Regions from separate parts of the Synechococcus sp. M16CYN genome, predicted to be linked through region 1. Evidence: predicted binding sites of a transcription regulator. Region 1 holds the regulator's gene; the other holds the start of a gene.
The links. The regulator NtcA, encoded in region 1, controls nitrogen genes in cyanobacteria. The targets are predictions, from matches to a motif close to GTANCNNNNGNTAC.
Positions count from the first base shown of each region.

Region 2: a site for NtcA is predicted at 1,756-1,769, ahead of glnA (type I glutamate--ammonia ligase). Genes of this name have one in related genera too.

Region 1 covers NZ_AP029048.1:512,012-516,962, forward strand. The annotation lists gene ABWV55_RS02405 (resolvase) at 153-599, opposite strand; partial or broken gene ABWV55_RS02410 (DUF3084 domain-containing protein) at 596-1,755, opposite strand; gene ntcA (global nitrogen regulator NtcA) at 1,786-2,502, opposite strand; gene ABWV55_RS02420 (cob(I)yrinic acid a,c-diamide adenosyltransferase) at 3,234-3,845, shown strand; gene dcd (dCTP deaminase) at 3,845-4,438, shown strand; gene thyX (FAD-dependent thymidylate synthase) at 4,435-4,951, opposite strand, start outside.
Region 2 covers NZ_AP029048.1:1,358,507-1,363,457, forward strand. The annotation lists gene ABWV55_RS06545 (alanine--glyoxylate aminotransferase family protein) at 1-1,003, opposite strand, end outside; gene ABWV55_RS06550 (allophycocyanin subunit beta) at 1,100-1,624, opposite strand; gene glnA (type I glutamate--ammonia ligase) at 1,834-3,255, shown strand; gene ABWV55_RS06560 (methyltransferase domain-containing protein) at 3,373-4,437, shown strand.

The DNA of each region.
Region 1 (4,951 bases):
TAAAAAGGGGAGTTTCTTTGACCTTTTGACTGCGAAGAAATTGACAGCAAAACTTTTACTGGGAAGAGCATTGGTTCAAAGTTCCCTGCTGTGTTTCCTTGTTTATTTCATTTATATAAACCCTTGATAAGGGTTTAGTGTTAATAGTGATTTCACAGTTCGGGCCAAGTTTTAAGCGAAAAATCAGGAGGTGGTCCTGGCCAAGCGCAACGATATCCAAGGTGGTCCTCCAGCATTACCAGTGCAGCTATGGCATCTAATTCCTTAGGGGGCAATCTCAACCCTGTAGGCAGTAAGCGTTGCCAACCTTTTGGTGGCCACAACTCCCAATACCGACGACGCGCCCGCAGGGTAGTGCCATACTCATTAACCCGGTGGATTTTAGCAAGACCAGTAAAAGCGCGAATCCATTGAGTACCACCTGTGCCATTTCCAATGATAATGCGATCAAGAAGTTGATGCCGCGCCCATTTATTCACAAGCTTGAGAACGGCGGTAGGTAACACAACATGACCAGCTAAAACGCGGCTTTGTCTATAATCAACCAGAATTAAGCCGCACTTGCTTCGTCCTGGATCTAGCGCTATCAGCAGGTTCAAAGGATCGACTTCACGACCACGAAGATTGGGTCAGCGCTGTTGCTGTCACGCGCGGATATCGCCTGCAAGGTGACTTCCCTCTCGGGCTGGTCCATTAGTGTTTGTCCGAGATAAGCCAATGCACCACCATCGAACCGCAGACTTGCGGCTAGGGATCCGCGTCGTTTTGCTTCTGCGTAGGCCGATGTAAGTAGCAAGTTTAGACGAGTACGGATGGTTGCGTTGTTGCGTTCAGTAGGAGTAAATCTTACGGAAGCTAGGATATCTCCTGAGAGGGCCACTAAACGATTTGGATAGACTTCTGGGAAAGCGTAGACCACAGATTCTCCCCGTAAAACGTTGGCTGCCGATCGCATCGATATCACCCATATGCCTGGTTCACTAATAATTTCTCGCAAACGCTTTATATCGCTCTGAGGGACGCGAACAATTTGCTGATCAGGAAGTTCTCCAGGTAAAACTTTACTGTAAGCATTGAAATTGGCCGCTCGAAGCAGATGATCCACCATCTTTTTGCTCTGATCAACTGACTCTGTCCGGATCGTGGCAGTGGCCAAGACTTGACCACTGCTGAGCACCACGGCACCACGGCACCACGGCGTAAGGCGACAAGATTGCGCTCAAGATCATTTAATTCCTTCTTTCCGAGCTTGATTTGATTGCGCACCCTGCCGAGTTCAGCTTCTTTTCGTTGGATGTCAACGTCGCGGTCTGCGATATCACGACTGAGTCGATCTTTATCTGTTTCGAGGTCTTGACGTTGCTTTTGCAAAAGTGTCAGCTCTTGCCGGAGAGTATCGGCACGTCGCCGTGCTACCCCAAGCCTATCCTCAGCGCGGGCTGTAGCAGATCGCGCTTCTACGCGCTCGCGCTTAGCGGCGTCTAACCGCTCACGGCTCTCTTTTAATCGCGCCTGTAGCGTGTCCAACTCAAAGAGACCAACTCGTAGTCGCCGGCTGACTAGCAGCATCAAGCCAAACGAAATAGCGCTAATCAGGCTACCAGTTAATATAGTAATGACCACGGCCGTGCGGCGTGGACGCATGTTAAATAAGCGAAGGCGGGCTTTCCCTACGCGGCTGCCTAAGCGGTCGCCGAGAGTCGATAAGGCTGCTCCAAGCACCAGCAAAGAGAGGATCAGTAGCCACCCACTCATGGACCACTAAGGCCTCCACTAGGAATGCAATCAGCTGAATCGCTTAGCCAAGGCAGTCGGGTCGAGGACCGTAATCTTTTTACGGTCAATTTGCACGAGACCCGATTGCCGCAGATCTCCTAGCAGACGCGTAATTGTGACGCGTGTTGAGCCAATTGCTTCAGCTATTGCCTGATGGGAAAGGCGCAGATCAATCGTAATTCCTAAAGAGTCAGGTACCCCAAAGTCTCTACAGAGCACAAGAAGAAAACTCACAAGACGGGAGGACATGTCTCGATGAGTAAGAGTTTCAATCATTGTTTCAGTCTGCAGAATTCGACTAGACAGACCCTGTAGGAGGCGGAGCCCCACAGAGGTGTCTGCTTCAATCGCTGTTCGAACCGATGCTGCCGGTGCTGTCACCATCTCAACACGAGTGAATGCTACTGCGTGGTAGAAACGATCAGAGCGTTGACCCGTCAACAACGACAGCACACCAAATAGGCTGTTTTCTCTTAGCAGTGCGACGGTGATTTCTTCGCCGGATTCATAAACTCTTGATAAACGCACAGCGCCGCGCCGAATGAGGTAGACGCGTTCTGCGGGGTCCCCCGGGAAGAAGATTGTTTTGTTGCGTTCCACCAGCTCGGTGTTGGCACCGTCAAGATCGCGAATGATATCTAGCAAAGAAGTAAATCCCGGCTGCTGAGCAGGCGTAATCGCATTGCCGAGCGGTACGTAGTGAGTGAAACCAGTGCTGGTGCTCATCGGTTTACCGCTATTAACGGAAAAGTTACGAGTCTGACTCGGGGAGCTCTACAACCATTATCACGCATTGGCCTCCTACTCAGATTTTCAGTACTTGCATCTATATCCCCGTTGCTTATCCTAATCTCGGCCGCACATGTTAGCAGGCGGCGACTGCAGGAGACTCTTTTTGCGGTTTCCTGCACTCTCGATCGTTGTAAACCGTTCTAACCATACCTGTTTTGAGTCAGATTTCCGCCTGACTGTCATAAAAGTCGAGCGCCTAATCGACTGCAGCCACTTTAAGGCTACAGTCGATTAGGCGCTGAATGTTTTGGATTTAGCCCAACAGCTTCTTTAACTCGTATTTCTGACGTTGCGGTGTGGAATCTAGGGAAAGTACATGCTCAGCGCCGAATAGCCGTTGACTGTCGTCTCGCCTAACTACTGCACGTTGTCATCGAAATAAACACCGCGAAGGAAAATTCAGCATGCTCGGCATAGACAACAACTAAGTTCAACGCTTATAGGGCCTTAAGCTCACCGGAAAAAGGTGAGAATTGCCATTATGACCTTCATCGAACTAAAGCCAATATTGGGTCGCTTGTGACTCAAAAGCAAGTGCGTTACACCTCGTAACTATCCCGACATCACACTTCGAACACTATGGATAGTGTCCATCACCCCGTGAGGTGGCTTTACGCCGCTACATTTTGAGGTATTCCGGGAATCTCTCGGCGTAGAATAACGTGATGACCGCAAGCCTGACCGACCGCCACAGACATCAGAAGATCCATTCCAAAGGTAGTGATCTTCAAGCGCTTGATCGTATTGGTTTGTGTTCTCTTTCGCGTGTCCTAGGAACGTCGCCAAGCTCTCTACGTTTAGTGGCCCCGAAAGGTCAGTTGCAAGTACACACGGCTCCTTATCGGGGAAGTTTTTCTGGTGTGCTGAGCCAAGCTGTGCGTGCAGCAGGGCTTGGAAGTCGCGTTTTGATTAGTCAATTCCTCAAGGGTGGCGTACACCAAGGACCGTCGGGTCGTGTTCAATTGTGTAGTGCCCTTACCTGGTTGCGTCCCGATATTCCGGTACGCGTTGCGGAACCGAGTATCTACGGATGCCGTGATGCCATTCAGGCCGTTTGGAAAGTGTGTCGCCAGCACCTAATAACCGGAGATCTTGATCAGCTTGTTCTGGATGAAATTGGTTTAGCTGTACGTCTTGGCGGTATAGACGAGGCTGACCTGTTGTCGACCTTGAAACAGCGCCCTAAGTCCATGGATGTCATTATCACTGGTCCATCTGTCCCCACCAGTATCGTTGTGATGGCTGATCAGGTAACAGAACTGCACCGAGGACTCTGATGCTCAAGTGTGATCGTTGGATCATGGAACAAGCCGAGCTTGGAATGCTCAAGCCTTTTCAATCGAGTTTAGTTCGTCACCTGGACTCTGAGCTACGTGAGCGACCTGTTCTCAGCTTTGGCTGTTCTTCCTATGGCTACGATCTCCGACTTTCACCTAAAGAGTTCCTGATTTTCAGGCATATACCTGGGACAGTGATGAATCCCAAGCGATTCAACCCTACCAACCTCGAACCGACTCCTTTACATGAAGACGGAGATGGCCGTTACTTCATTATTCCTGCTCATTCCTATGGGCTTGGGGTTGCCTTGGAGAGCATGAAAGTGCCGTCAGACATCACAGTGATTTGTCTTGGCAAGAGCACCTATGCGCGCCTTGGAATCATAGTGAACACAACTCCTGTAGAGGCTTGCTGGGAAGGCCATCTCACCCTTGAATTCAGCAACAGCTCCGGAGCTGATTGCCGCATCTACGCCAATGAGGGAATCTGTCAACTATTATTTTTCGAGGGTGAACCCTGTTCCATTACGTATAGCGACCGCCAGGGCAAATACCAACATCAACCAGAACGCGTCACTTTGGCTAAGGTCTAGGGTGCCAACTGCGCGCGATACATTCGGCTTTCTTTGTACCATTGCGCGAATTGTGGGGCCCAATTCTCTATATGAGGCCACATGAGATCGCAAAGTTGACGAATCTCTAGCTGGGCATCCAGTTTTGAGCGTAAGTCTACGAAGTGGAAAAATGCTCGCAAGCTGAAGCTAACTACGAAGTGTTGACGGTAATCGAATGGAAGGGTTCCGCGGGCATGTTCCTCGGAGAATCCCGAGCGAAGGAGATCTCGATATCGCTGCGCAGACAGCCGACAGTGATCTAAATCTAATGATCGTTGCTCCGAAGTGTAAGCGTATCTTTTGCCATATCGATCTCTATAATCTCCAAGCGGTCGCAGGTAAAATACTTCCTCAGGATCGATTTTACCATCTGCGGCACGGCAAATACGTTCTCCTGTGTACCTCATAGACTGCACATCAAAACTTACCCCAACACGGTGTGTGCGTGCTTGCTGAACCACTGAATGAGGGAACCACCCCACATTCAAAATA
Region 2 (4,951 bases), 850 kb from region 1:
TGAAAGCTTTTCCGTCGACCCCCTCAGGAATACGAACCGTCGTAAGTGTGGGAAGACGACGGTCGGCGGGCACGTGCATAGACAATCCCAAACTCTCTAAGCCAGCCCACAACGCTTCTGCATTTTTACGGTGTCTTGCCCAAGCCTGGCCAACCCCTTCTTCTGATAAAAGGCGTAGAGCTTCACGCATACCGAAGTTCATGTTCACAGGAGCCGTGTGGTGGTAAATACGGTCGTCACCCCAATACTTGTTAAGCAAAGAAACATCGAGATACCAGTTGGGGACTTTGCTGGTTCGAGCTTTCATCTTAGTTTCAGCCCGCGATCCCATGGTGAAAGGACCCAAACCTGGAGGACAGCTCAACCCCTTCTGACTACAGCTGTAAGCCAAGTCCACCTTCCACTCATCGATATAGACAGGTACACCACCCAAAGATGTCACCGTATCTAGAAGCAGGAGACAATCGTGCTTTCGACAGAGATCGCCGACCCCGTCCATAGGTTGACAGACACCAGTGGAGGTTTCTGCATGCACTATTGCCAGGATGGCTGGCTTGTATTCGATTAGAGCAGCCTCGAGTTCATCTAATGAAAACCACTGGCCCCAAGGCTTTTCAAGCTTTTTAACTTTAGCTCTATACCGGTTGGCCATGTCAGCAAGACGAAGACCGAAATATCCCTTCACCGCGACGAGGACTGTATCCCCTGGTTCAACAGTATTGGCAATCGTGGCTTCCATTGCCGCGCTGCCCGTGCCACTCATTGGCAGTGTGAGATAGTTGTCGGTCTGCCAGGCATAGCGCAAAAGCTCCTGAACTTCGCCCATCAATTCGATATAGAGGGGATCTAGGTGACCAACAGGGGTACGTGCCAATGCCTGAAGGACAGTTGGATGGGCGTTGGATGGACCAGGACCTAATAACAGTCGATCGGGCGTCGCAATCTTGGCAAAAGACTTGCGGTGACGATCGTCAACTGGGAGAGGATATTGCGCCGTCACCAAGGCCCTTAACGCTCTTTCTAAAAACAGAGCTTAGGCAGCTGTCGCCTTACTGAGGCTGCTAAATCAACCAATCGCAATCCTACTGAAACTTTAAATTCAGCGTCGACGAATGTCAGTTTCACCCAATCCGCAAGCTAAATGATTAAAAGGCTGGAATACTACGGCTAATTCTTTGGAAGACACTCCTTGTTTCAAGAGATTCTCAGTGACGACTTCACCGAGCAAAACAATGCTGCGCACAGTGGGACCTGTGGGGACTCCAAGACTTTTGTACGTATCGTTGAGACCATTGAGGACTCGTTCATCAAGGACGGCGTTGTCACCTGCCACCAAGGCATAACTGGCGTAGCGCAAAAAATAGTCCATATCACGAAGACAAGCTGCCAGTCGCCGGGTGGTGTAAGCGTTTCCACCAGGGAGCAACAAGTCTGGCTCAGATTGGAAAAGGCGCTGGCTAGCCTCACGCACAATTTCGGCAGCTTTAGTGTTGATTAGTTCAACAGCACGAATTCGCAGCTCCGATTCGCCGAGATACGACTCAATGCTGTCGATCGCCAACCTATCGAAATAGCGTCCCAGCTGGTCATAACGACGGATCAGACCAGTGATGGCGTCGCGCATATCTTAAAAGTTCTGAGACAAGGCTGACTGAGAGGGTAGCTCCGATCTACATAGAAAGGCCCCCCCAGCGAACCTGCAATCCTTATTTTTTGACAAAAACGGTTACGCAAACAATATCGAAAAGAGTCAATGTCCCTTTTGATACCATAGACGAAGTGGTCGATACCCTTGCGGTTTCCCCACCATACGAGTTTGGCATTTGCTATTTCATGGCCAAAACACCTCAGGAGGTCCTTAGTCAAGTCAAAGACGAAGGCATAGAGCTGATCGATTTGAAGTTCACTGACTTTCATGGCAAGTGGCAACATCTAACGGTGTGTTCCAACCTGCTTGAGGAAGGTTCTTTCACCGGGGGCTTGGCTTTTGACGGCTCGTCCATTCGGGGTTGGAAAGCAATTAACACGTCGGATATGGCGATGGTGCCCGACCCCAGTACTACGTGGATCGACCCTTTTTATCGTCATAAGACTCTAAGCATCATTTGTTCAATTCAAGATCCTCGAACTGGTCAGAACTACGAACGTTGCCCGCGAGCGCTCGCGCAACGGGCATTGGTCTACTTAAATGACGGCGGAATTGCGGATACGGCCTTCTTTGGCCCAGAGCCTGAGTTTTTCCTCTTTGATGACGTTCGGTACAAGTCGGCGGAAAGCAGTTCCTTCTACAGCGTTGACACTATCGAAGCTGGCTGGAATACAGGCCGCATTGAAGAAGGCGGTAACCTTGGATACAAAATTCAGGCTAAGGAGGGTTATTTTCCGGTAATACCCAACGACACCGCACAGGATATTCGCTCCGAAATGCTTTTGCTGATGGCGCAGCTTGGTATTCCAATCGAGAAGCATCACCACGAGGTGGCTGGTGCTAGTCAACACGAGCTGGGTATGAAATTTGCCCAGTTAATTGAAGCAGCTGACAATGTGATGACATACAAGTATGTCGTGCGTAATGTTGCGAAGAAATATGGCAAAACTGCTACGTTTATGCCGAAACCGGTGTTCAACGACAACGGCAGTGGTATGCATGTTCACCAAAGCCTTTGGAAAGGAGGCAAGCCGCTGTTTTTTGGAGAGGGTACATATGCCAACTTGTCGCAAACAGCACGTTGGTACATCGGCGGCATACTGAGGCATGCACCGGCTTTCTTGGCTTTCACCAATCCAACCACTAACAGCTACAAGCGTCTCGTTCCTGGTTTTGAGGCACCTGTGAATTTGGTATATTCCGAAGGTAACCGCTCTGCAGCTGTACGCATTCCTCTAACCGGCCCTAGCCCTAGAGCTAAGCGTTTGGAATTCCGTTCTGGAGATGCTTTAGCTAACCCTTATTTAGCCTTCAGTGCCATGATGATGGCCGGGTTAGATGGTATTAAAAATCAAATCGACCCTGGTGATGGCGAAGACCGCGACTTGTTTGAACTCAGTGAAGAAGAGTTACAGAAAATTTCGACCGTTCCACCCTCCTTAGACAGTGCCCTGGAGGCTCTTAACCTTGACCGGGCCTTTCTTACAGAAGGGGGAGTTTTTACGGACGACCTCATCGATAACTGGATCGATCTCAAATACGAAGAGGTCCAGCAGCTGTGTCAACGTCCTCACCCGCACGAGTTTGCCATGTACTACGACGCCTAGCTCAAAACCGACAGGCTGGTTTTTGTCCGTCTTAAGCGAGGCGGACTTTTTTGTGCCTACTAGGGGCCGCATTTTTCAGATACATTCGCTGGAATGGTGGTCTCATATTATGTTTCGATGGCGACCACGCCTCTAAGCAAGCTGGCTTACCAAACTCTCCAACAGGGGAAAAGCATCGCTGGGCTGGCCCATAAGGGGTTAAGCACCAAGCTGATGGAGCTGGTCGCTCCGGATGCTATGCCCAGTACAGAATCGGTATCTGCCGACATCCTCCAAACCCTGCGTAGCTCGATGATGCAGTTGGAAGAGCGTGATTGGCAAGAAGCCGAACAAGGGCTCTACCCTACTGCTCTTCTTTTTGATGTTCCATGGCTTGATTGGGCCAGTCGTTATCCGCAAATTTGGCTCGATTTACCCGCCATATGGAATAGGAAACTGGAACACAATGTACGTGATCTACCTAAAACAACGGATTCCTCGCTTTTTCCGGATTACTACCTCCAAAACTTTCACCACCAAACCGACGGTTACCTTAGTGACCGTTCCGCAGGTCTATATGACCTACAGGTTGAAATTCTCTTCAATGGTACCGCTGACGCCATGCGGCGCCGTGTAATCGCTCCACTGAAACGTGGTCTCAAGCATTTCGCCGACCGTAGCCCGGCGTCGCTTCGCGTCCTTGATGTTGCAACAGGAACCGGTCGGACTCTACATCAAATCCGTTCTGCTCTCCCACATGTGGAGTTAATTGGGATAGATTTATCCGATGCTTATTTACGGCAGGCTAATCGCTGGTTGAACAAGACCCAATCATCTCTTGTCCAGCTAATCCGAGCTAACGGCGAATCTCTTCTGCTTGCTGATGCTTGTCTGCAAGGCGTGACGTGTGTATTTCTATTACATGAGCTTCCTGGCGATGCGCGTCAAAACGTCGTGAATGAGGCATGGAGAGTACTTGAACCAGGTGGTGTACTTGTTTTAGCTGACTCTGTTCAACTGGCTGATGCGCCGCAATTCAGTGTTGTGATGGAGAACTTCCGTAGGTTCTTTCACGAACCTTATTATCGCGACTACATAGGTGATGACATTGACGCGCGTCTTAGAACCGCTGGTTTTAAGGAAATCACCGCCGATTCTCATTTCATGACACGTATTTGGTCTGCCAGAAAACCTGATTGTTGAAAATACCCTTAGCTAATTTACTGAAATGACTCCCTACCGATAAATCATAGGGATGAGACGGTGTCGAATAGTAGTTGCTTTAAAAGAAACTATATAACAGACTTAGTTTAGGATTTGAAGGATTGTCATCGCTCTTCATTACCCATTCCCATTTTACTTGGGCAACAACCTAGCGCGACTATGAAGTTGTCGCTTCCTTAATTAAAATCATCAAAGAAAACCTTTATATAAAGCAGGGTTAGGAGGCAAAAGTTTCATAGTCTTCGATATCCGAGAATTTATTAGACTGAAGAGTAGTTAACTTAATCGTTTGGCCATCTTTGATTATGGTTAAAAGGTGGTATCGATAGCTTGTCGTCTAGTCTAATTTTTTCAGAGAAGTACCAAGCTAATAATAATGCTTCTCATCCTTAGTAACAACTCATCTAGACCAGAATCCCTATCCAGATAAATTGTCTGCGTACGATGCCCCCCAGCTGCAGAACCTGGACTAATTAACAGCTACCCTAGAAGT